2 regions of the Streptomyces sp. NBC_01551 genome follow, and region 2 is predicted to be linked to the other one. Evidence: predicted binding sites of a transcription regulator. Region 2 holds the regulator's gene; the other holds the start of a gene.
The links. Region 2 encodes HrcA, which represses chaperone genes, less so after heat shock. Its sites were predicted from a motif close to TTNGCACTCNGNNNNNCNGAGTGCNAA; they were not measured.
Positions count from the first base shown of each region.

Region 1: a site for HrcA is predicted at 5,941-5,967, ahead of groES (co-chaperone GroES). Genes of this name have one in related genera too.

Region 1 covers NZ_JAPEPX010000001.1:4,004,540-4,016,502, reverse strand. The annotation lists gene OG982_RS18245 (WhiB family transcriptional regulator) at 16-342, shown strand; gene OG982_RS18240 (LysR family transcriptional regulator) at 415-1,314, opposite strand; gene OG982_RS18235 (MOSC domain-containing protein) at 1,395-2,075, shown strand; gene OG982_RS18230 (SDR family oxidoreductase) at 2,131-2,904, shown strand; gene OG982_RS18225 (ester cyclase) at 2,968-3,678, shown strand; gene groL (chaperonin GroEL) at 3,752-5,377, opposite strand; gene groES (co-chaperone GroES) at 5,489-5,797, opposite strand; gene OG982_RS18210 (hypothetical protein) at 6,056-6,619, shown strand; gene OG982_RS18205 (response regulator transcription factor) at 6,630-7,313, shown strand; gene OG982_RS18200 (HAMP domain-containing sensor histidine kinase) at 7,306-8,664, shown strand; gene OG982_RS18195 (LCP family protein) at 8,839-10,026, shown strand; gene OG982_RS18190 (FtsW/RodA/SpoVE family cell cycle protein) at 10,014-11,426, shown strand; gene OG982_RS18185 (polysaccharide deacetylase family protein) at 11,417-11,963, opposite strand, start outside.
Region 2 covers NZ_JAPEPX010000001.1:1,967,452-1,979,414, forward strand. The annotation lists gene OG982_RS08865 (histidine triad nucleotide-binding protein) at 1-158, opposite strand, end outside; gene OG982_RS08870 (16S rRNA (uracil(1498)-N(3))-methyltransferase) at 382-1,125, opposite strand; gene OG982_RS08875 (nitronate monooxygenase) at 1,122-2,213, opposite strand; gene dnaJ (molecular chaperone DnaJ) at 2,406-3,545, opposite strand; gene hrcA (heat-inducible transcriptional repressor HrcA) at 3,546-4,562, opposite strand; gene OG982_RS08890 (MBL fold metallo-hydrolase) at 4,742-5,467, shown strand; gene OG982_RS08895 (DUF3097 domain-containing protein) at 5,496-6,293, shown strand; gene hemW (radical SAM family heme chaperone HemW) at 6,322-7,554, opposite strand; gene OG982_RS08905 (long-chain fatty acid--CoA ligase) at 7,587-9,476, opposite strand; gene lepA (translation elongation factor 4) at 9,680-11,545, opposite strand; gene rpsT (30S ribosomal protein S20) at 11,791-11,963, shown strand, end outside.

The sequences.
Region 1 (11,963 bases), 2.0 Mb from region 2:
CCAAGAGGACTACCCATGGCAGATTTCTCCCGCCTCCCCGGACCGAACGCCGACCTCTGGGACTGGCAGCTGCTGGCAGCCTGCCGCGGGGTCGACAGCTCCCTGTTCTTCCACCCGGAAGGCGAGCGGGGCGCGGCCAGGAGCGCGCGCGAGGCCTCGGCTAAAGAGGTCTGCATGCGCTGCCCGGTGCGCTCGGAATGCGCCGCCCACGCACTGGCCGTCCGCGAGCCCTACGGGGTGTGGGGCGGCCTCACGGAAGACGAACGCGAAGAGCTGATGGGCCGCGCACGGCACCGCCTGATCCCCGCATCCAGCGCGATCGGACCGATCGCGCCGCATTGACCGACGGGCGGGGAACACCCGAAGGAACGTTTCCTCGCCCCCGAGCCGTCACGCGTCCGGCCGTACGTACGGTCAGCGCGTGGCGGCCCGCTCCAGCTCGGCCAGGGTCGCCGCCACGGCCGGCACCCTGGCCAGGTCGGGCAGCGTCAGCGCCACGACCTCCCGCTCAACGGCCGGTTCCACGCTCAGGGTGCTCACACCCTTGGCCCGGACGGACTCCACCGCGAGCTCCGGCAGCACCGCCACGCCCAGCCCGGCGCCGACCAGGCCCACCACGGCCGGGTAGTCGTCGGTGGCGAAGTCGATGCGCGGGGTGAAGCCCGCGCCCTCGCACACCTCCACGAGATGGCGGCGGCAGCGCGGACAGCCCGCGATCCAGGGCTCGTCGGCGAGTTCCGCCATGCCCACCCGCTCCGCGCCGGCCAGCCGGTGCCCGTCGGGAACCAGCCCGACGAGCCGGTCGGTCAGCAGCGGCCGCACCACCAGGTCCTCCCACTCCGCGGCGGAATGGGCGGCCCCGCCGTACCGGAACGCCAGCGCCAGGTCGCAGTCGCCCTCGCGCAGCATCTCCACGGAGCGCGGCGGCTCGGCCTCGACCAGCGAGATGCGGGTGCCCGGGTGCTCGGCGCGCATCGCCGCGAGCGCGGTCGGCACCAGGGTCGAGCTCCCGCTGGGGAAGGACACCAGCCGGACCCGGCCCGCGCGTAGCCCCGCGATGGCCGCGACCTCCTCCTCGGCGGCCGTCAGCCCGGCGAGGATCCCGGCGGCGTGCCGCACCAGGGCCTCACCGGCCTGGGTGAGCCGCATCTCGCGCCCGGTGCGGATGAGCAGCGGGGTGCCGGCCGACTGCTCCAGCGCCTTCATCTGCTGGGAGACGGCGGGCTGGGTGCAGCCGAGCTCGCGGGCGGCGGCGGAGAAGGACCCGGTCCCGGCGACGGCGCGCAGGACGCGGAGATGACGTGCCTCGATCACCCTTCGAGCATAAGCCCTGCTTTGACCGCGGCGCGAATGTCCCTCCGGGGCTTTGAGGCGGCTCGGCTAGCGTGGTGGGCATGCACCTCATCTCCGTCAACCTGGGCCGCGCCACGGCCTCGGACCACACCGACGCCGAGGGCGGCGTGACGGGCATCGGCAAGCGGCCCGTCCCGGGACCGGTCCGGGTGTTCGCGCCGGGCCCCAAGGGCACGGCCGGCAGCGGCGTCGAGGGCGACGCCGTCTGCGACCTGCGCCATCACGGCGGCGACCACCAGGCGGTCTACGCGTACGCCCGCGAGGACCTGGACCGCTGGGAGGAGGAGCTGGGCCGGGAGCTGCCCGCCGGGGTCTTCGGCGAGAACCTCACCACCTCCGGCATCGACGTGACGGGAGCGCTGCTCGGCGAGCGCTGGCGGGTCGGCGCGGACCTCGTCCTCGAAGTGGCCTCGGCGCGCATCCCCTGCCGGACCTTCCAGGGCGCGCTCGGCGAGCCGGCGTGGGTCAGGCGGTTCACCCGGGCGGCGCGGCCGGGCGCGTACCTGAGGGTGATCGAGGAGGGCGCGGTCCGCCCCGGCGACCGGGTCGAGGTCCTGTACCGCCCGGACCACGAGGTGACGGTGGGGTTCTGGTTCCGCGCCTTCACCACCGAGCGGGCGCTGCTCCCGCGCACGGCGGCGGCGGGCGCGGCGATGGAGCCGCAGGCGCACGACGCCGTCCGGCGGTACGTGGAGAAGTACGGGACCCGGGGCGCCCCGTAGGCCCTGCGGGCCGGGTCCTCTCGGCGCCGTCGGCGCGGGCGGCTAGGTTGCGCCTATGACGACTGCGTTGATTACGGGATCCACGGCGGGCATCGGCGCCGCTTTCGCCCGGCGGCTCGCCGCCCAGGGGCACAACCTGGTACTGGTGGCCCGCGACACGAAGCGGCTCGCCGAACAGGCGACCGAGCTGCACGACCGGCACGGCATCGAGGCCGAGGTGCTGGCCGCCGACCTCGCCACCGAGGAGGGCATCGCGGCGGTCGAGCAGCGCCTCGGCGACCGGACGCACCCGGTGGACCTGCTGGTCAACAACGCGGGATTCGGCAACAAGGGCCGCTACCTCGAAGTCTCGATGGCCGACGAGCTGACCATGCTGAAGGTGCACATCGAGGCGGTGCTGCGGCTGACCTCGGCGGCCACCGGGTCGATGCGCGCACGCGGCCGCGGCGGGGTCATCAACGTGGCCTCGGTCGCCGCGTTCGTACCGCGCGGCACGTACGGGGCGAGCAAGGCGTGGGTCGTGCAGTTCACCCAGGGCGCGGCGCGGGACCTGTCGGGTTCCGGGGTGCGGCTGATGGCGCTGTGCCCGGGCTTCGTGCGCACGGAGTTCCACCAGCGGGCCGGCATGGGGACGGACAACATCCCCGGCTGGATGTGGCTCGACGCGGACAAGCTGGTGGCGGCGGCGCTGGCCGACCTGGCGCGCGGCAGGACGGTGTCGATCCCGGACCCCCGGTACAAGGCTCTGATGAGCGTGGTGAAGCTGACGCCGCGCGGCCTGCTGGGCGGGGTGTCCTCGCGCACCGGCCGCAAGTACGGGCCCCAGTAAGCCGCTAAACGGGCGAACCCTCCCTAAACTGGACTTGTCCCATCTCCAGCGGGAGGCGACGCGATGACATTCGTACAGGTGATCGATTACGAGACCAAGCGGTTCGATGAGATGAACGCGCTCATCGACCGCTGGGCGGAGCAGAGCAGCGGGAAGCGCACCGCGACCCACACGATGATCGGCCAGGACCGCGAAGCCCGGAACCACTACGTGGACATGGTGGAATTCGCCTCGTACGAGGACGCCATGAAGAACTCTCATCTGCCGGAGACGGACCGGATGTTCCAGCAGATGGTGGCTCTCTGCGAGGGAATGCCGAAGTTCATGAACCTCGACGTGGTCCGCGACGAGCACCTCAACAAGCAGCTCGTCAACCGGGTGTTCCAGGAAGCCGTCACGGACGGGAACATGAGCGTCCTCGACGAGTGCTTCGCGGCGAACTACATCGACCACGACGCCAGCAAGGAGGAGTCCACCGTCGTCGGACGCGACGGCATGCGCTCGGACATGCAGACGTGGCGCGCGGCCTTCGACATGAACTTCGAGCCGGTGGCCCAGGTGTGCGAGGGCGACTTCGTCACCACGGTGTGGAACTGGCGCGGCACCCAGAAGGGCGAGTTCATGGGGGTCGCTTCGACCGGCAAGACGTACGAGATGTCGGGCACCACCACGTTCCGGATCCTGAACGGGGAGATCGCCGAGGGCTGGTGGCACTACAACCCCGGACAGCTGCAACGCGAAATGGGCGGCTCGGGATCGCCGTACGGATCCTGAACCCGAACGGGGTGAAACGGGGAAGGCCCCGTTCCGCGACTGCGGAACGGGGCCTTCTCGGCGTGGGACGCGATCAGTGGCTGTGGCCATGACCGTGGCCGTGCGAGTCGGCCTCTTCCTCGGCCGGCTTCTCGACGACCAGGGTCTCGGTCGTGAGCAGCAGGGAGGCGATGGAAGCGGCGTTCTCCAGCGCGGAGCGGGTGACCTTGACCGGGTCGATGACGCCGGCCTTGACCAGGTCGCCGTACTCGCCGGTGGCGGCGTTGAAGCCGTTGCCCTTCTCCAGCTCCGCCACCTTCGCGGTGATGACGTAGCCCTCGAGGCCGGCGTTCTCCGCGATCCAGCGCAGCGGCTCGACGGCGGCGCGGCGGACGACCGCGACACCCGTGCCCTCGTCGCCGGTCAGGCCCAGGTTGTCCTCCAGCACCTTCACGGCGTGGACGAGCGCGGAGCCACCGCCGGAGACGATGCCCTCCTCGACCGCGGCGCGGGTCGCCGAGATGGCGTCCTCGAGGCGGTGCTTCTTCTCCTTGAGCTCCACCTCGGTGGCGGCGCCGACCTTGATGACGCAGACGCCGCCGGCGAGCTTCGCCAGGCGCTCCTGCAGCTTCTCGCGGTCCCAGTCCGAGTCGGTCGACTCGATCTCGGCCTTGATCTGGTTGACGCGGCCGAGGACCTCGGAGGACTCGCCACCGCCGTCGACGATGGTGGTGTCGTCCTTGGAGATGGTCACGCGGCGCGCGGAACCGAGGACGTCCAGACCGGCCTGGTCGAGCTTGAGGCCGACCTCCTCGGCGATGACGGTGGCACCGGTGAGGGTGGCCATGTCCTGGAGCATCGCCTTGCGGCGGTCGCCGAAGCCGGGGGCCTTGACGGCCACGGCGTTGAACGTGCCGCGGATCTTGTTGACGACGAGGGTGGAGAGCGCCTCGCCCTCGACGTCCTCGGCGATGATCAGCAGCGGCTTGGAGCCACCCGCCTGGATGACCTTCTCCAGCAGCGGCAGCAGGTCCTGGATGGACGAGATCTTGCCCTGGTTGATCAGGATGTACGGGTCGTCGAGGACGGCCTCCATACGCTCCTGGTCGGTGACCATGTACGGCGAGAGGTAGCCCTTGTCGAAGGCCATGCCCTCGGTGAACTCGAGCTCCAGGCCGAAGGTGTTCGACTCCTCGACGGTGATGACACCGTCCTTGCCGACCTTGTCCATCGCCTCGGCGATGAGCTCGCCGACCTGCTGGTCCTGCGCGGAGAGCGCGGCCACGGCGGCGATGTCGGACTTGTCCTCGATCGGGCGGGCGGTCGCGAGGAGCTCCTCGGACACGGCCTTGACCGCGGCGTCGATGCCCTTCTTCAGGGCGGCCGGGGAGGCACCCGCGGCGACGTTGCGCAGACCCTCGCGGACGAGCGCCTGGGCCAGCACGGTGGCGGTGGTGGTGCCGTCACCCGCGATGTCGTTGGTCTTGGTCGCCACCTCCTTCACGAGCTGCGCGCCCAGGTTCTCGTACGGGTCGTCCAGCTCGACCTCGCGGGCGATGGTGACACCGTCGTTGGTGATGGTGGGGGCGCCGAACTTCTTGTCGATGACGACGTTGCGGCCCTTGGGGCCGATCGTCACCTTGACCGTGTCGGCAAGCTTGTTGACGCCGCGCTCGAGGGCGCGACGGGCGTCCTCGTCGAACTTCAGGATCTTCGCCATGGGAGCGGTTCAGCCCTCTCGAAAACTCGGGTTTAACGAGCAGCGCCCCTCGCCGCCCGGCAATCAGCGGGGTGACCAGGGGCGCAGCTCAAAGCAAAACTGAAGAAGTGATTACTTCTCGACGATCGCGAGGACGTCGCGAGCCGAGAGGACGAGGTACTCCTCGCCGCTGTACTTCACTTCGGTGCCGCCGTACTTGCTGTACAGCACGATGTCGCCGACGGTGACGTCCAGCGGGAGACGCTGGCCGTCCTCGAAGCGACCCGGGCCCACGGCGAGGACGACGCCCTCCTGGGGCTTCTCCTTCGCGGTGTCCGGGATGACCAGGCCGGAGGCCGTGGTCTGCTCGGCGTCGAGCGGCTGGACCACAATGCGGTCCTCAAGCGGCTTGATGGCAACCTTGGAGCTGGCGGTCGTCACGATCCGACCTCCCCCTTCGGAGATCCGGGGTTAACTGTCTGAGGTGGCGACCAGGTCGATCCGTCGTCGCGGGTGCCGGACCTGCCTGTCGCTGTGTTGGCACTCACCGGTGGCGAGTGCCAGGTGCGACACTATTCCGGCGATTAGCACTCGGTCAAGCGGAGTGCCAATTCCCGTCGGCGGGCGTTGCGCGGATCCGGCCTCCCGGCTCGCGAAAACCCGTACGCGCGTACGGGCGGGAGCACTACTGTCCGCCTCATGACCAGGGCAAACTCAGGCGTCCGCTGGCGGCACGCCATCCCGATCCTCATCGGCTTCGGGATCGGGATCTTCGCGTTTTCGGTGGCCGTACCGCGGCTGGTGACCCAGCTGACCGGGGTGGAGGGCACCTTCGTCGCCGAGCGGTGCCGCTGGGAGGAGAACACGCACGGGGAACGGCACGCGGCGTGCACGGGATCCTTCACCGCCGCCGACGGATCGTTCACGCTCCGAGGGATCGACATCGACGGCCTGTTCGACGAGCGGCCGACGCAGCCGATGGCCGCCCGGGTCAGTGGGCCCTCGGCCGACACCGTCGTGCAGACGGACCTCCTCACGTCGCTGCTGCCCATCGGCATAGGCGTGCTCGCCTGCATCTTCCCCGTCTGGGCGGTGATCGCGGCCGTACGGGACGCCATCGGGCGCCGGCGCGGCACGATCGGGGACGGCAGCGCGGCGGGTGAGGGCGATGCCGGCGGGGAGGACGGCGCGGCCGGCGACGGCAGCCCGGCCGGCGACGGCTCGGCGGTCAGGGCCCCGGTCGGACCGCCGCACCATATGTGAGGCTTGTGCGGTGCGCATCCTCGTGGTCGAAGACGAAGAAGGCCTGGCCGAGTCCCTGCGGCGGGGCCTGTCCGCCGAGGGCCACTGGGTCGACGTCGCCCACGACGGCCACCGCGGCCTGGACCTCGCCCTCGCCGGCGGACCGTACGACGCCGTCCTCCTCGACCTGATGCTCCCGGGCCTGAACGGCTACGAGATCTGCGCCCGCATGCGCGCCCACGGCGACACCACGCCGGTGCTGATGCTGACCGCCCGGGACGGCGAACACGACGAGGCGGACGGCCTGGACCGCGGCGCCGACGACTACCTCACCAAGCCGTTCTCCTTCGTCGTACTCGCCGCCCGCCTGCGCGCCCTCGCCCGCCGCGCCGGCACGCCCGGCGCCGGCAGCACCCTGCGGGCCGGGGACCTCGTCCTCGACCCGCCCGCCCGCCGCTGCCGCCGGGGCGAGCGCGAGATCGAGCTGACCGCCCGTGAGCTCGGCGTCCTCGCCTGCCTGCTGGAACGCCCCGGCGAGGCCGTCGCCAAGCAGGACATCCTCGACCAGGTCTGGGACGGCCCGCAGGCCATCGACCCGAACATCGTGGAGGTGTACGTCTCCTCCCTGCGCCGGAAGATCGACGCCCCCTTCGGCCGCCGCTCGATCCTCACCGTCCACGGCACCGGCTACCGGATGGCCCCCGACGGTGGCTAGGGGTGTCCGGGCGCGCACCGCGGCGGCCGCTGCCCTCGCGATGGCAGCGGTCCTCGGCGCCGGCGGGCTGTGGCTGTACGCGCTGCTGCGGGCGAACCTGCTCGACAACACCACCGGACGCACCGAACTCGCCGCCCGCAAGGTCGCCGCGCAGCTCGACGCCCGGCCCCTCCCGCCCGGCGGGCGGCTGCCCGGGCCGGAAGGCGGCGTGGACCTGGTCCTCGTACGGGACGCGGCCGGCCGGATCCTCGCCTCCAGCGGGGACCCGAAGGACACCCCCGACCTCGGCCCGCTGCGCCCCCCGTCCGGCGAGGACTCCCGGTCGGCCGTACTGCCGCCCGCGCGCCCCGGCGCGGAACGGCGCGCGGCGGTCGCGGTGGCGGCCCCCGGCGCGCGCGAGGTCGTCGCGGTCACGGTGCTCGGCGACGTCGACGACGCCACACGGGCCGTCGCGGTCGGCATGCTGGCCGGCGCGCCCCCGCTGATCGGCTTCGCGGCGGCCCTGGCCTGGTGGGTGACGGGGCAGGCGCTGCGCCCCGTCACCGCGATCCGGACGGGGCTGGCGGCGGTCACGGCGAGCGAGCTGGACCGGCGGGTTCCGGACCCGGGCGGGGCGGACGAGATCGCCGAACTGGCCCGGGCCGTCAACGACACGCTCGACCGGCTGGAGCGCAGCGACGCCCGGCAGCGGCAGTTCACGGCGGACGCCTCGCACGAGCTGCGCAATCCGCTGGCGGCGGTCCGGTCCCGGCTGGAGGTCGCGCTGGAGCGGCCCGACCGGGAGTCGGTGGCCGCCGCACTGGCCGACACCGAGCGGCTCCAGCGGATCGCGGCGGACCTCCTGCTGCTGGCCCGGCTCGACGGGGACGGCGACGGCGCCCGCTCCGAGCCGGTGGACCTGGCGCTGCTGGCCGCCGAGGACGTGGCGCGGCGCCCGGATCCCCGGGTTCCGGTACGTCTGGACGCGGGGGCGCCCGTACCGGCGGCCGGGGATCCGGCGCGGCTGGAGCGGGCGCTGGCCAACCTGGTGGACAACGCGCTGCGGCACGCCCGCGCCGGGGTCACCGTCCGGGCGGACGCGGACCCGGCCGGGGGCTGGGCGCTGCTGGAGGTCGCGGACGACGGCCCGGGGATCCCGGAGGCGGACCGGGACCGGGTGTTCGAGCGCTTCGTACGCCTGGATCCGGACCGGAGCCGGGCCGGCGGCGGCACCGGGCTGGGGCTGGCCATCGCCCGGGAGATCGCGCGGGCGCACGGCGGGGACGTCCACGTACTCCCCTCCCCCGCCGGGGGCGCACGGCTGGTCCTGCGCGTGCCGGGGCGCACGGCGGGGCGCCCTGCGGGCTCCTGACGGCCGGCTCCTGACGGCCCGGCCATGACACCCCGGGGCTGACGGCCCCGCTCCTGAAGGCCCTGCTCCTGAAGGCCCTGCTCCTGACGGCCCTGCTCCTGACGGCCCCGTTCCTGAAGGCGCCTTCAGGACCCTCAGGTTTCCTTCAGCGCCGCTCCCCCAGCATCGACAGGCATGAGCGCGCAACGGAGGAAGCCCCGCCGCCGGCACCCGTCCCGCCGGCTCGGCCGCACGCTGCTGATCACCGGCTGCGTCCTGACGGCGGTCGCGGGCGGCACCGCCTGGTACGCGTACCTGGACCTGGCGGGCAGCATCGGCAGCTCCAAGGCCCTGGAGGGCGCCGAGAAGTCGAGGTTCGGCGACACGAACATCCTGCTCATGGGCCTGGACAGCCGCCGCGACCAGAACGGCGAGAAGCTGCCGGAGGAGGTCCTCGACAAGCTGCACGCCGGGAGTTCCGACATCGGCGGCTACAACGCGAACACCCTGATCCTGCTGCACGTACCCGGCGACGGCGGGCGGGCGACGGCCTTCTCCATCCCGCGCGACGACTTCGTGGCGATCCGCGGGCACGGGAAGGACAAGATCAAGAAGGCGTACGGGCTGGCCAAGGCGGCCAGGGAGGACGCCCTCGCCGCCCAGGGGGTCAAGGACCGGCGGGAACTGGAGCGGGAGGGCCGCGAGGCGGGGCGCAAGGCGCAGCTGGAGACCGTACGCGACTTCCTGGGCGTCCCGATCGATCACTTCGCCGAGCTGAACCTGGCCGGTTTCTACCACCTGGCCGACGCGCTGGACGGCGTACCGGTCTGCCTGAACAAGGCGGTGAAGGACCGGTACTCGGGCGCCGACTTCCCGGCGGGCCGGCAGACCCTCGACGGGCAGCAGTCGCTGGCCTTCGTACGGCAGCGGCACGGCCTGGACGGGGGCGACCTGGACCGCACGAAGCGGCAGCAGGCCTTCCTTGCTGGCGCGACGCAGAAGCTGAACTCGGTCGGGACGTTCACCGATCCCACGAAGCTGATCAAGCTGATCGACTCCGCGAAGAAGGACGTGGTGACGGATGCCGGGTGGGACCTGCTGTCGTTCGTGAAACAGGCCAAAAACCTGTCCGGCGGCAAAACGAGGTTCATGACACTCCCCATAGAGCGCTTCGGAAGGAACCATGGGGAGGACATCAACGTCGTAGATGATATGAAGATAAAGCGCCTCATTGCCGAGCAGATCGGACGCATGGCTTCCGCAGGCCCGAGCACCCCTCCGGCATCCGGTGAGGCGCACTCCGCGGCACCTCCCTCGTCACCCTCCCCCAGCGCCTCGCCGAAGAGCGCCGCGGACGGTGGCGGCATCCCGTGCGTGGACTGAGGCCCCTGACGGCGGCCGGCGCGCGCCGCCGCACGGAAGCGCTGCTGCTCGTCTTCGTCATCGCCATCGCCGTCTTCGGGCACGCGAGCGCGAGCCTGGCGATGAACGGCGAGCTGCCGCCGAACCTCGCCGGCTTCACCCTCAGCATGACCTTGCTGTCGCTGGTGGGGCACCTGGGCGTGCGCCGGTTCGCGGCCTACGCGGATCCGCTGATCCTGCCGATCGCGATGCTGCTGACGGGGCTCGGACTGGTGCTGATCCACCGGCTCGACCAGAGCTACATCGAGCGGTACGGGGGCGATCCGAACGCCCCGGACCAGCTGCTGTGGACCGTGGTCGGGGTCGCCGCGTGCCTGCTGGTGCTGGCACTGCTGCGCGACCACCGGCTGCTCCAGCGGTTCATCTACATCACCATGGCGGTGGCGCTGGTGCTGCTGATCGCGCCGGTGTTCTTCGGCGCGGACACGTACGGCGCCAAGCGCTGGATCATCCTGTTCGGGTTCTCGCTCCAGCCCGGCGAGTTCGTGAAGATCATGATCGCGGTCTTCTTCGCGGGCTACCTGGTCATCCACCGCGACTCGCTGTCCCTGACCGGCCGGAAGTTCCTGGGCATGCGGCTGCCCCCGATGCGCCAGCTCGGGCCGATCATCACGGTGTGGATCCTGTCGATGCTGGTGCTCGTCTTCGAGCGCGACCTCGGCACGTCGCTGATCTTCTTCGGCGTGTTCGTGGTGATGCTGTACGTCGCCACCGAGCGCACCAGCTGGATCGTGTGCGGGGTGCTCATGGCGTCGGTGGGCGCCTTCGTGGTGGGCTCGACCGAACCGCACGTCAAGGCCCGCGTGGCCGCCTGGCTCAACCCGCTGTCCTACTACTGGAAGGACCGGCCGCCGGGCGTCACCTCGGACCAGTCGGCGCAGGCGCTGTTCAGCTTCGGCACGGGCGGGGTGTCCGGGACGGGGTTGGGCATGGGCCACCCGGAGCTGATCAAGTTCGCGGGCCGCAGCGACTTCATCCTGACCACGGTGGGCGAGGAACTGGGCCTGGCCGGCGTCATGGCCGTCCTGATCCTCTACGCCCTGCTCGTGCAGCGGGGCCTGCGCATGGCCCTGGGCGCGCGCGACCCGTTCGGCAAGCTCCTGGCCGTGGGCCTCTCGGCGGCGCTGGCCCTGCAGGTCTTCGTGGTCGCGGGCGGCGTGACGGGCCTGATCCCCCTGACCGGCAAGGCCCTGCCCTTCCTCGCGAAGGGCGGCTCGTCACTCCTGGCCAACTGGATCATGATCGCGCTCCTCCTGCGCATCAGCGACAGCGCGGAACGCCAACGCCAGGCGGACGCCCGCGGCCCGGTGGAAACCACGATCACGCCTGTGGTGGCGGCGGGGGCGCCGCCCTACAGGTAGTCCTCCAGCCGCCCTATCGCGTAGCCCTGGTCCTGGATGCGGCGCAGCATGCGCGTCGTCATCTCGATCTCCGTCGAGCCCTTGAGCTCCGCCTTGCCGCGGAAGTGGGCCAGGATGATGTCACCCGGTTTCAGCGCCGAGCCCTCGGCGTACTGGAAGTTGTTGATCTGCATCGACACCCGCCACAGCACCACCGACGAGACCCCGCACTCGGAGGCGGCCCTCAGGGTGTCGTCGTTGTAGTTGCCGAACGGCGGGCGAAACAGCGGGGGCCGGTGGCCGAAGCGCTGTTGCAGGCGGTCCTGCTGGCCGCATATCTCCTTCTTCTGCGCCGCGAAGGAGAGGGTGCGCAGGTTCGGGTGCGTCAGGGTGTGGTTGTTTATCGTGCTGCCGCTGCCGTTGTCGCGGAGCTTCTCGAAGTGCCCGTAGTCCGACGAAGCCACGTTGTCCGTCAGGAACATGCTGATCGGCAGCTTCAGGTCGGCCGCCATCTTCAGGAACTCGGGGTCCTTCTCGGCGCCGTCGTCGAAGGTCAGG
Region 2 (11,963 bases):
GGGTAGTGGACGCGCGGGATCACGAGCACGTGCGTGGGCGCCTGCGGGTTGATGTCCCGGAAGGCGACGGTGGTCTCGGTCTCCCGGACCACGGTCGCGGGGATGACCCCGGCGACGATCTTGCAGAACAGGCAGTCGGCCTGCGGTTCCCCGGCCATTGCGTTCGCCTCCCGTGACGTTGGATCGGTCGGGGCATCGTATCCACCGTGCCCCCGGCCGGAGTTCCACCACCCCCCGGCCGCAATCCCGGCCGCAACCCCGGCCGCCGGCCCGACCGCAGCCCCCGTCGGCCCGACCGCAACCCCCGCCGCCGGACGGGCCGCAGCCCCGGCGCCCGGCCGCAGCCCCGCCATCGGCTCGGCCGCAGCCACGGCCCCGGGCTCAGGACCAGCGGCCCGTCCGGGCCAGGAGGACCGCCGTCGCGGCGGTGCCGGCGGTGGAGGTGCGCAGGACCGGGCGGCCCAGCCGGTACGGGTGGGCGCCGACGGCCGCGAAGGCGGCCAGCTCCTCCGGGGAGACCCCGCCCTCGGGGCCGACCACCAGCACGATCGACCCGGCGGCGGGCAGCTCGGCCGTCGCCAGCGCCTGCGAGGGCGCGTCCCGGTCCTCGTGCAGGACCATCGCCAGGTCGGCGTCCGCGAGCAGCGCCGCGACCTGCTTCGTGGACATGGCCTCCGCGACCTCGGGGAAGCGGACCCGGCGGGACTGCTTGCCCGCCTCCCGGGCCGTGCCCCGCCACTTGGCCAGGGACTTCGCGCCCCGGTCGCCGCGCCACTGGGTGATGCACCGCGAGGCCTGCCACGGCACGACGGCGTCCACGCCGGTCTCGGTCATCGTCTCGACCGCCACCTCGCCCCGGTCTCCCTTGGGAAGGGCCTGCACGACGGTGATCCGGACGGCGGGTTCCGGCTCCGCGTGGACCCCGGACACCGAGACCACCAGCCGGTCCTTGCCCTCCGCCGCCTTGACGACGGCGTCGGCCCAGCCGCCGCGGCCGTCCGTGAGGACCACCGCCTCGCCGGGGTTCAGCCGCTTCACCGACACGGCGTGCCGGCCCTCGGGGCCGTCCAGCACGAATTCCGGCCCCGCGGGGACCTCTTCGACCACGAACACGGGGGCCGTCATGACACTCTCCTCGTCTGCGTTTCCTTCAGCACGCCCTGCGCCTCGGCGAGTTCCGCCGCCAGCACCTCCACCAGCTCGCCCGCCGGCAGGGTCCGGGCCAGCCGGTGCCCCTGGCCCGCCCACAGGGCCATGCCCTGCGGGTCCCCCGCCGCCGCGGCCGCCTTGCGCAGCCCCGCCGTGAGGTAGTGGACCTGCGGGTACGCGGCCGGGGCGTACGGCCCGTGCTCCCGCATGAACCGGTTCACCAGCCCCCGCGCGGGCCGCCCGGAGAACGCCCGGGTCAGCTCGGTGCGCACGAACAGCGGGTCGGTCAGCGCCGCCTTGTGGAGCGGGTGGGCGCCGGACTCCGGGCACGTCAGGAACGCGGTGCCGAGCTGCGCCGCCTCCGCTCCGGCCGCGAGCAGGGCGGCGATCTGCGAGCCGCGCATCAGGCCGCCCGCCGCGATGATCGGGAGGGCCACCGCCTCGCGCACCTGCGCGACCAGCGCGAGCAGCCCGATGCCCGCCGTGCCGTCGGCCTGCGGGTCGTCTCGGTGGGTGCCCTGGTGGCCGCCGGCCTCGATGCCCTGGACGCAGACGGCGGCGGCGCCCGCCTCCTGCGCGGCGCGGGCCTCGTCGACCGAGGTCACGGTGACGACGGTGTGCGTGCCGGCCTCGCGCAGCCGGGCGAGCGCCGAGGGCGAGGGGCAGCCGAAGGTGAACGAGACGACCGGGACCGGGTCTTCGAGGAGGATGGCGAGCTTGGCGTCGTAGCCGTCGTCGCAGGTGCCGATGGTGTCCTCGGCGGCGAGTGAGACCTCGTACCAGCCGGCCTCGCCGGCCAGCTGCCCCCGGTAGGCCTCGACGACGACCGGGTCGACGTAGGCGGTCTGCGGCATGAAGAGGTTCACGCCGAAGGGGCGCCGGGTGAGCCCGCGCGTCCGCTTGATCTCCTGGTACATGCCGTCGGCGGTCTTGTAGCCGCCGGCCAGGAAGCCCAGCCCGCCCGCCTCGCACACGGCCGCGGCGAGCGCGGGACAGGAGGCGCCGCCCGCCATGGGAGCCTGCACGATCGGGAACTGGTGGAGACCGTTCGGTGCGGAGGACATGGACTGCATCGTGCCATGTCCCGCTCACCGCACCGAATCACGGCATTCGCCTGGCATAGTCCGCTTCCGCGCTGCGGCGGTCATCCGCCGGGCGCCGCCGCACCGCCCGCCGGTCGCACGCGTCGAGCCCGGTCCGGGGCGTCCCCGGACCGGGCTCGTACGTGCGGTGCGGGGCGCGGCCCGCCGGCGGCGTCAGCGGCCGTTGAACGCGTCCTTCAGGCGGCTGAACAGGCCCTGCTGGCCCGGCGCGAACTGGCCCGTCGGCCGCTCCTCGCCGCGCAGCTTGGCGAGCTGGCGCAGCAGCTCCTCCTGCTGGGCGTCCAGCTTGCCCGGCGTCGTGACCTCGACGTGGACGATCAGGTCGCCCCGGCCGCCGCCGCGCAGGTGCGTGACGCCGCGCCCGTGCAGCGGGATCGACTGGCCGGATCCGGTGCCGGGCCGGATGTCGATCTCCTCCATGCCGTCCAGCGTCTCCAGCGGGCACTTGGTGCCCAGGGCCGCGGCCGTCATGGGGATGGTCACCGTGCAGTGCAGGTCGTCCCCGCGCCGCTGGAAGGTCGGGTGCGGCAGCTCGTGGATCTCCACGTAGAGGTCGCCGGCGGGGCCGCCGCCGGGGCCGACCTCGCCCTCGCCCGCGAGCTGGATCCGGGTGCCGTTCTCGACGCCGGCCGGGATCTTGACCGTGAGGCTGCGCCGGGAGCGGACCCGGCCGTCGCCCGCGCACTCGGGGCACGGGGTCGGGACCACGGTGCCGAAGCCCTGGCACTGCGGGCAGGGGCGCGAGGTCATGACCTGGCCCAGGAAGGACCGGGTGACCTGCGAGACCTCACCGCGGCCGCGGCACATGTCACACGTCTGCGCCGAGGTGCCGGGTGCGGCGCCTTCGCCGGAGCAGGTGTTGCAGACGACCGCCGTGTCGACCTGGATGTCCTTGGTCGTCCCGAAGGCCGCCTCGTCCAGCTCCAGGTCCAGGCGGATCATCGCGTCCTGGCCGCGCCGGGTCCGCGAGCGCGGGCCGCGCTGCGAGGCCTGGCCGAAGAAGGCGTCCATGATGTCGGAGAAGTTGCCGAAGCCACCCGCACCGAATCCGCCCGCGCCCGCGCCGCCGCCCGAGGAGGACAGCGGGTCCCCGCCGAGGTCGTAGACCTGCTTCTTCTGCGGGTCCGAGAGAACCTCGTACGCCGCGTTGATCTCCTTGAAACGCTCTTGCGTCTTCGGGTCCGGATTCACATCCGGGTGGAGCTCACGCGCGAGGCGGCGGAAGGCCTTCTTGATCTCGTCCTGCGATGCGTCGCGGCGTACGCCGAGGACGGCGTAATAGTCCGTGGCCACTTACGACTCCGCCAGGATCTGTCCGACGTAACGTGCCACTGCGCGTACCGCTCCCATCGTTCCGGGGTAGTCCATGCGGGTCGGTCCGACCACGCCGAGTTTGGCGACTGTTTCGCCGCCCGAACCGTAGCCGACCGAGACGACGGACGTGGAGTTCAGTCCCTCGTAGGCATTCTCATGCCCGATCTTCACGGCCATCCCCGACTCGTTGGCCTCGCCCAGCAGCTTGAGGAGCACGACCTGCTCCTCCAGCGCTTCGAGCACCGGCCTGATCGTCAGGGGGAAATCGTGTCCGAAGCGGGTGAGATTGGCGGTGCCGCCGATCATCAGCCTCTCTTCGGCCTCCTCGACCAGGGTTTCGAGGAGGGTGGCGAGCACGGTCGAGACCGTGCCCCGGTCCTCCGCCTCGAAGGATTCGGGGAGGTCCTGCACGAGCTGCGGCACGTCGGTGAACCGACGGCCGACGACCCGGCTGTTGAGCCGCGCCCGCAGATCGGCGAGGGAGGCCTCGCCGAAGGGGGCCTGGCAGTCGACGAGCCGCTGCTCGACCCGCCCGGTGTCCGTGATCAGTACGAGCATCAGCCGGGCCGGGGCCAGCGACAGCAGCTCGACGTGCCGGACGGTGGAGCGGGTCAGCGACGGGTACTGGACGACGGCGACCTGCCGGGTGAGCTGCGCGAGCAGCCGCACCGTACGGCCGACCACGTCGTCGAGGTCCACGGCGCCGTCGAGGAAGTTCTGGATGGCCCGGCGCTCGGGCGTCGACAGCGGCTTGACGCCCGCCAGCCGGTCGACGAACAACCGGTAGCCCTTGTCCGTGGGGATCCGGCCGGCGCTGGTGTGGGGCTGGGCGATGTAGCCCTCCTCCTCCAGCACGGCCATGTCGTTGCGCACGGTGGCGGGCGAGACGCCGAGCCGGTGCCGCTCGGTGAGCGCCTTGGAGCCGACGGGCTCCTCGGTCCCGACGTAGTCCTGGACGATGGCGCGCAGCACTTCGAGTCTGCGTTCGCTGAGCATCGCGCACACCTCCAGCTGTGATGCGTGGTCGTGGTCTCGGTGGTGATCCCGGCCCCCGTTGGCACTCGGGGCGTACGAGTGCCAGAGAACCCCCGGTCAGTGTACGGCCGGGTGGTACACCGGAGGCAAGGGCGGTCGCCCGGAGGTCGCGCGCGGGGTCGCCAGGGTAGCGTCACGGCATGGACGTCCGATGGGAAGAGGCGGGCTGGGAGCGGTTGACCGGGCGGACCGGCCGACGGCGGCTTCCGGTGTGGGATTGCACGGTGGGGCTGGTGGTCGGGGACGATTCGGTCCTCTTGATCGATCCCGGATCGTGCGTGCGGGAGGGCGCGCAGGTGCGGGCCGAGGCGGAGCGGTTGACCGGCCGGCGCGTGACCCATATCGCATTCACCCACGGCCATTTCGATCATGTGCTGGGCGGCGCCGCGTTCTCCGGGGCCGAGGTGTTCGGGGCGGTCGGGCTGGACGCGCTGCTCTCCACCGGCCGCGACGAGCTGCGCGGGGACGCGGTGCGGCACGGGCTGGCGGAGGCGGAGGCGGTCGAGGCGGCGGACCTGCTGGTGCCGCCGAAGCACCTGGTGTCGGGCGAGTGGACGCTGGATCTGGGCGGGGTGCAGGTGCTGCTGGCGAACGTGGGCCCCGGGCACACCCGGCACGACCTGGCGGTGTTCGTGCCGGGCGTACGGGAGGTGGTGTTCTGCGGGGACCTGGTCGAGGAGTCGGGCGACCCGTCGGTGGGCCCGGACGCGGTGCCCCGGCAGTGGCCGGCGGCGCTGGACCGGCTGCTGTCGCTGGGCGGTGACGACGCGCTGTACGTGCCGGGTCACGGAGCGGTGGTCACGGCCGGGTTCGTGCGTGCGCAACGGGACACACTGCGGGCGCAGTTCGGCGTGTCGCAGGCGTGAGCGCGGGCCCTCTCGTACCGTCGGCCGGATGCGCGAGTACTCCCCCGACCTGACCCCCCAGTGGAAGCGCCCCAAGCCGGCACCTGAGGTACCGGCGGACACGGACCTGGTGGTGGAGGTGGCCGGTACGGACTTCTGCGGCGCGGTGGTGGCCTGCGAGGCGGGCACGGTGACGCTGGAGGACCGCTTCGGCAAGCGGCGGGTGTTCCCGCTGGAGCCGCGCGGGTTCGTGCTGGAGGGCGCGGTGGTCACGCTGACCCGCCCGTCGCGGGGCCCGGCGGCCCCGGCCCGTACGGCGTCGGGCTCGGTGGCCGTGCCGGGGGCGCGGGCACGGGTGGCGCGGGCGGGCCGGATCTACGTCGAGGGGCGGCACGACGCGGAGCTCGTGGAACGGGTCTGGGGCGACGACCTGCGCATCGAGGGGGTGGTGGTCGAGTACCTGGAGGGCATCGACGACCTCCCCGCCGTCGTCGCCGACTTCGCCCCGGCCGCGGACGCCCGCCTCGGCATCCTGGTCGACCACCTCGTCCCGGGCTCGAAGGAGTCCCGCATCGCGGCGTCGGTGACCTCCCCGCACGTGTTGATCGTGGGCCACCCGTACGTGGACGTCTGGCAGGCGGTGAAACCGTCCTCCCTGGGCATCCCGGCATGGCCGGTGATCCCCCCCGGCCAGGACTGGAAGACGGGCGTCTGCCGCGCCCTGGGCTGGCCGGAGAACACGGGGGCGGCCTGGCAGCACATCCTGTCCCGCGTGACGTCGTACAAGGACCTGGAGCCCACCCTCCTCGGCGCGGTGGAACACCTCATCGACCACGTCACGGCCTGACCGCCGCCGCGGGGCCCGGCGGGCGGGGTCAGTCGACCAGGTCGCGGACCACCGCGTCGGCCAGGAGGCGGCCGCGGAGGGTCAGGACGGCGCGGCCCGCCGCGTAGGGGCCGGGATCCAGCAGGCCGTCCGACAGGGCCCGCCCGGCAGCGGCGAGACCGGCGGGGGCCAGCAGCGACAGCGGGACCCCGTCCACCAGCCGGAGCTCCAGCAGGATCCGCTCCACCCGCCGGTCCTCCGCGGACAGCAGCTCCCGCCCGGCGCCCGGCGAGCGGCCCTCGGCCAGCGCCGCCGCGTACGCGCCCGGGTGCTTCACGTTCCACCACCGCACCCCGCCCACGTGCGAGTGCGCGCCGGGACCCGCGCCCCACCAGTCGGCACCGCGCCAGTACAGCTCGTTGTGCAGGCAGCGCCCCGCCTCCGAGGTGGCCCAGTTCGACACCTCGTACCAGGAGTACCCCGCCTCGGCCATCACCGCGTCCGCGATCAGGTACCGGTCCGCGTGCACGTCGTCGTCCGTCATCGGGACCTCGCCCCGCCGAATCCGCCGAGCCAGCTGGGTGCCCTCCTCCACGATCAGCGCGTACGCCGACACGTGGTCCGGCCCGGCCCCCAGCGCCGCCGCCAGCGAGTCCCGCCAGTCCTCGTCGGACTCGCCGGGCGTGCCGTAGATCAGGTCCAGGTTGACGTGCTCGAAGCCGGCCGCCCGCGCCTCCGCGACGCACGCCTGCGGCCGCCCCGGCGTGTGCGTGCGGTCGAGCACCTTCAGGACGTGCTGCTTGGCGCTCTGCATGCCGAAGGAGATCCGGTTGAAGCCCCCGGCCCGCAGCTCCGCCAGGTACCGCGGGTCCACCGACTCCGGATTGGCCTCCGTGGTGATCTCGGCGTCCTGCGCCAGCCCGAACTCGTCGCGGATCGCCGCGAGCATCCGTACGAGGTCCCCGGCCGGCAGCAGCGTCGGCGTACCGCCGCCCACGAACACGGTCCGCACGGCGCGCGGGTCGTCGCCCAGCACCTTCCGGGCCAGGCGCACCTCGTCGATCAGGGTGTCGGCGTAGTTCTCGCGCGAGGCGAGCACCCCGCCGGTGCCCCGCAGCTCGGTGGCGGTGTACGTGTTGAAGTCGCAGTACCCGCAGCGCGTGGCGCAGTACGGGACGTGCAGGTAGAACCCGAGCGGCCGGTCCCCGGCACCCGCCAGGGCGTGCGACGGCAGCGAGCCGTCTTCGGGCATGGGTTCACCGTCGGGCAGTGCGGAAGGCATGCACCCATTGTCCCGCACTGCCCGAAGGTCGTTTACGCCTCGCGCGTCCCGGCGTACATCTCGTCGATCAGGTGCTTGAACTCGCGCTCGACGACCGGCCGCTTCAGCTTGAGGCTGGGCGTGAGGTCACCGTGCTCGACGTCCAGGTCCCGCGGCAGCAGCCGGAACTGCTTCACGGTCTGCCAGCGCTGGAGGCCCGCGTTCAGCGTCTGTACGTACGTCTCGATCAGGCGCGTCGTCTCCGGCGCGGCCACGATCTCGGCGTACGTCTTGCCCTCCAGCCCGTTCTCCCCGGCCCAGACCTCGATGGACGGCCCGTCGAGGGCGATCAGCGCCGAGCAGAAGTTCCGGTCCGCGCCGTGCACCACGATGCTGGAGACGTACGGGCAGATCGCCTTGAACTGGCCCTCGATCTCCGCCGGGGCGACGTACTTGCCGCCCGACGTCTTGATCAGGTCCTTCTTGCGGTCGGTGATGCGCAGGTAGCCGTCGGGCGACAGCTCGCCGATGTCGCCGGTGTGCAGCCAGCCGTCCGGCTCCAGCACCTCGGCGGTCTTCTCGGGCTGGCCGTGGTAGCCCTGCATGATGCCGGGGCCGCGCAGCAGGATCTCGCCGTCGTCGGCGATGCGGACCTCGGTGCCGGGGAGCGGCTTGCCGACGGTGCCGGTGCGATAGGCCTCGCCGGGGTTCACGAAGGAGGCCGCGCTGGACTCGGTCAGCCCGTAGCCCTCCAGGATGTTGATGCCGGCGCCGGAGAAGAAGTAGCCGATCTCGGGGGCGAGGGCGGAGGCGCCGGAGACGGCCGCGCGCAGCCGCCCGCCGAAGGCCTCGCGGAGCTTGGAGTAGACGAGCGCGTCGGCGATCTTGTGCTTGGTGGAGAGGCCGAAGGGGGCCGTCGCGTTGCCGGTGCGCCGGTAGTTGTCCTGGGTGACCTTGGCGTATTCGCGGGCGACGCCGACCGACCACTGGAAGATCTTGTACTTGGCGCCGCCGCCGGCCCGGGCCTTGGCGGCGACCCCGTTGTAGACCTTCTCGAAGATGCGCGGGACGGCCGCCATGTAGGTCGGCTGGACCACCGGCAGGTTCTCGATGATCTTGTCGATCCGGCCGTCCACGGCGGTGACGTGCCCGACCTCGATCTGGCCGGAGGTGAGCACCTTGCCGAAGACGTGCGCCAGCGGCAGCCAGAGGTACTGGACGTCCTCGCTGGAGATCATGCCGGTCGCCACGGTGGCCTTGGCCATGTACGACCAGTTGTCGTGCGGCAGCCGCACGCCCTTGGGGCGGCCGGTGGTGCCCGAGGTGTAGATGAGCGTGGCGAGCTGGTCGGCGGTGATGGCCCCGATCCGCTCCTTGATCGCCTCGGGGTGCTTGGCGAGGTACTCCCTGCCGCGCGCCTCCAGGTCGGCGAGGGAGAGCACCCAGCCCTCCGGATCACCCTCGGCCGGGACCGCGTCGGCGCTCTCGATGACCACCACGTGCGACAGCGCGGGCAGGTCGGCCCGCCGCTCGCGGGCCTTGGCCAGCTGGGAGGCGTCCTCGGCGATCAGTACGTGGCTGTCGGAGTCGGCCAGGATGAACGCCGACTCCTCGGCGTTGGTGCTGGGGTAGATGGTGGTGACCGCGCCGCCCGCGCACATCACGCCGAGGTCGGCGAGGATCCACTCCACCCGGGTGCCGGAGGCCAGCGCGACGCGCTGCTCGGACTCCAGCCCGAGGTCGACCAGACCGGCCGCGATAGCGAACACGCGGTCGGCGGCCTGCCCCCAGCTGAGCGACTTCCACTCGTCCGGGCCCTGGCCGCCGGCCGCGGGGACGGGGAACCGGTAGGCCTCCGCGTCCGGCGTGGCGGCGACACGCTCAAGGAACAGGGCCGCCACGGTGGGCGGGCGGTTCTCGATCAAGGTCTGTGTGTCGCTCACGGACGTCCTCCGGACCACGCGGCAAGGCCTGCATTGGGCAAGTGACTCTGGGCTGAACAGTGACTCGATGCTTTGGTGACTGGCGAGTAACCAGAGATCAGACTAGGGGTCCTCCGGCTGGCGCGTAAGGGCCAGCGGGCGGCCGGTTCATAACGAAACAGGCCCCCGCGCTCTCGTGCGGGGGCCTGTTTCGCATACAACGGCTACTTCTTCTTGCCGCCGGAGTCGTCGCTGGACAGCACCGCGATGAAGGCCTCCTGCGGAACCTCCACGGAGCCGACCATCTTCATCCGCTTCTTGCCTTCCTTCTGCTTCTCCAGCAGCTTCCGCTTACGGGAGATGTCACCGCCGTAGCACTTGGCGAGGACGTCCTTGCGGATGGCGCGGATCGTCTCGCGGGCGATGACGCGGGAGCCGACGGCCGCCTGGATCGGCACCTCGAAGGCCTGCCGCGGGATGAGCTCGCGCAGCTTGGCGACCAGGCGCACGCCGTACGCGTAGGCCGCGTCCTTGTGCGTGACGGCGGAGAAGGCGTCGACCTTGTCGCCGTGCAGCAGGATGTCGACCTTGACCAGGCTGGAGGCCTGCTCGCCGGTGGGCTCGTAGTCGAGCGAGGCGTAGCCGCGCGTCTTGGACTTCAGCTGGTCGAAGAAGTCGAAGACGATCTCCGCGAGCGGGAGGGTGTAGCGGATCTCGACCCGGTCCTCGGAGAGGTAGTCCATGCCGAGCAGGGTGCCGCGACGGGTCTGGCAGAGTTCCATGATCGCGCCGATGAACTCGCTGGGCGCGAGGATCGTCGCCCGCACGACCGGCTCGTACACGTCCGAGATCTTGCCCTCGGGGAACTCGCTCGGGTTGGTGACGGTGACCTCCTTGCCGTCCTCCAGGACGACGCGGTAGACCACGTTCGGCGCGGTGGCGATCAGGTCGAGACCGAACTCGCGCTCCAGGCGCTCGCGCACCACGTCCAGGTGGAGCAGGCCGAGGAAGCCGACGCGGAAGCCGAAGCCGAGCGCCGCCGAGGTCTCCGGCTCGTAGACGAGCGCGGCGTCGTTGAGCTGCAGCTTGTCCAGGGCCTCGCGCAGGTCCGGGTAGTCCGAGCCGTCGAGCGGGTAGAGGCCCGAGAAGACCATCGGCCGCGGGTCCTTGTAACCGCCGAGGGCCTCGGTCGCGCCGTTGTGCAGGCTGGTGATGGTGTCACCGACCTTGGACTGACGGACGTCCTTCACGCCGGTGATGATGTAGCCCACCTCGCCGACGCCGATGCCGTCGGCCGGGGTCATCTCCGGGGAGGAGACGCCGATCTCCAGCAGCTCGTGCGTGGCGCCGGTGGACATCATCCGGATGCGCTCGCGCTTGTTGAGCTGGCCGTCGACCACACGGACGTACGTGACGACACCGCGGTACGAGTCGTAGACCGAGTCGAAGATCATCGCGCGGGCGGGGGCGTTCTTGACGCCGACCGGCGCCGGGACGGTGGCGACGACCTTGTCGAGCAGCGCGTCCACGCCGAGACCGGTCTTCGCGGAGACCCGCAGGACGTCCTCGGGCTGGCAGCCGACCAGGTTCGCGAGCTCCTCGGCGAACTTCTCCGGCTGGGCCGCCGGCAGGTCGATCTTGTTCAGCACGGGGACGATCGCGAGGTCGTTCTCCATCGCCAGGTACAGGTTGGCGAGGGTCTGCGCCTCGATGCCCTGGGCGGCGTCCACCAGGAGGATCGTGCCCTCGCACGCGGCGAGGGAACGGGAGACCTCGTAGGTGAAGTCGACGTGCCCGGGGGTGTCGATCATGTTGAGGATGTGCGTCTTGCCCTCGTCCTCGCCCGTGGTGGGCGCCCACGGCAGTCGGACCGCCTGGGACTTGATCGTGATGCCTCGCTCACGCTCGATGTCCATGCGGTCGAGGTACTGGGCGCGCATCTGCCGCGAGTCGACGACACCGGTGAGCTGGAGCATCCGGTCGGCAAGGGTCGACTTGCCGTGGTCGATGTGCGCGATGATGCAGAAATTGCGGATCAGCGCCGGGTCGGTACGGCTCGGCTCGGGCACGTGGCTGGGGATCGCGGGCACGCAGTGTCCTGATTCTCGGGTCGCGGTCGGAACGAAGTCTGAGCGAAAGTCGAATGTCGTCGCCCTCGTCGGCGCGCGATGTCGGATCTGTACGCAGACTCCCATGGTCCCATGGACGGGGCAGTGCGCTCGGTTTGGGCCGGTCGGAGCCTGCCTGGTAGCCTGGGCAGCTGTGTCTCGTATGCCCTCTCAGCTGTCGGGACACAATCCGAAGATCAAATCTCTGAACCTGAAAAGGCTCTTTCGTGGCGAACATCAAGTCCCAGATCAAGCGGAACAAGACGAACGAGAAGGCGCGCCTGCGCAACAAGGCCGTCAAGTCCTCGCTCAAGACCGCGATCCGCAAGGCCCGCGAGGCCGTCCTCGCCGGTGACGTCGAGAAGGCCACCGTGGCTTCCCGTGCCGCCGCGCGTGCGCT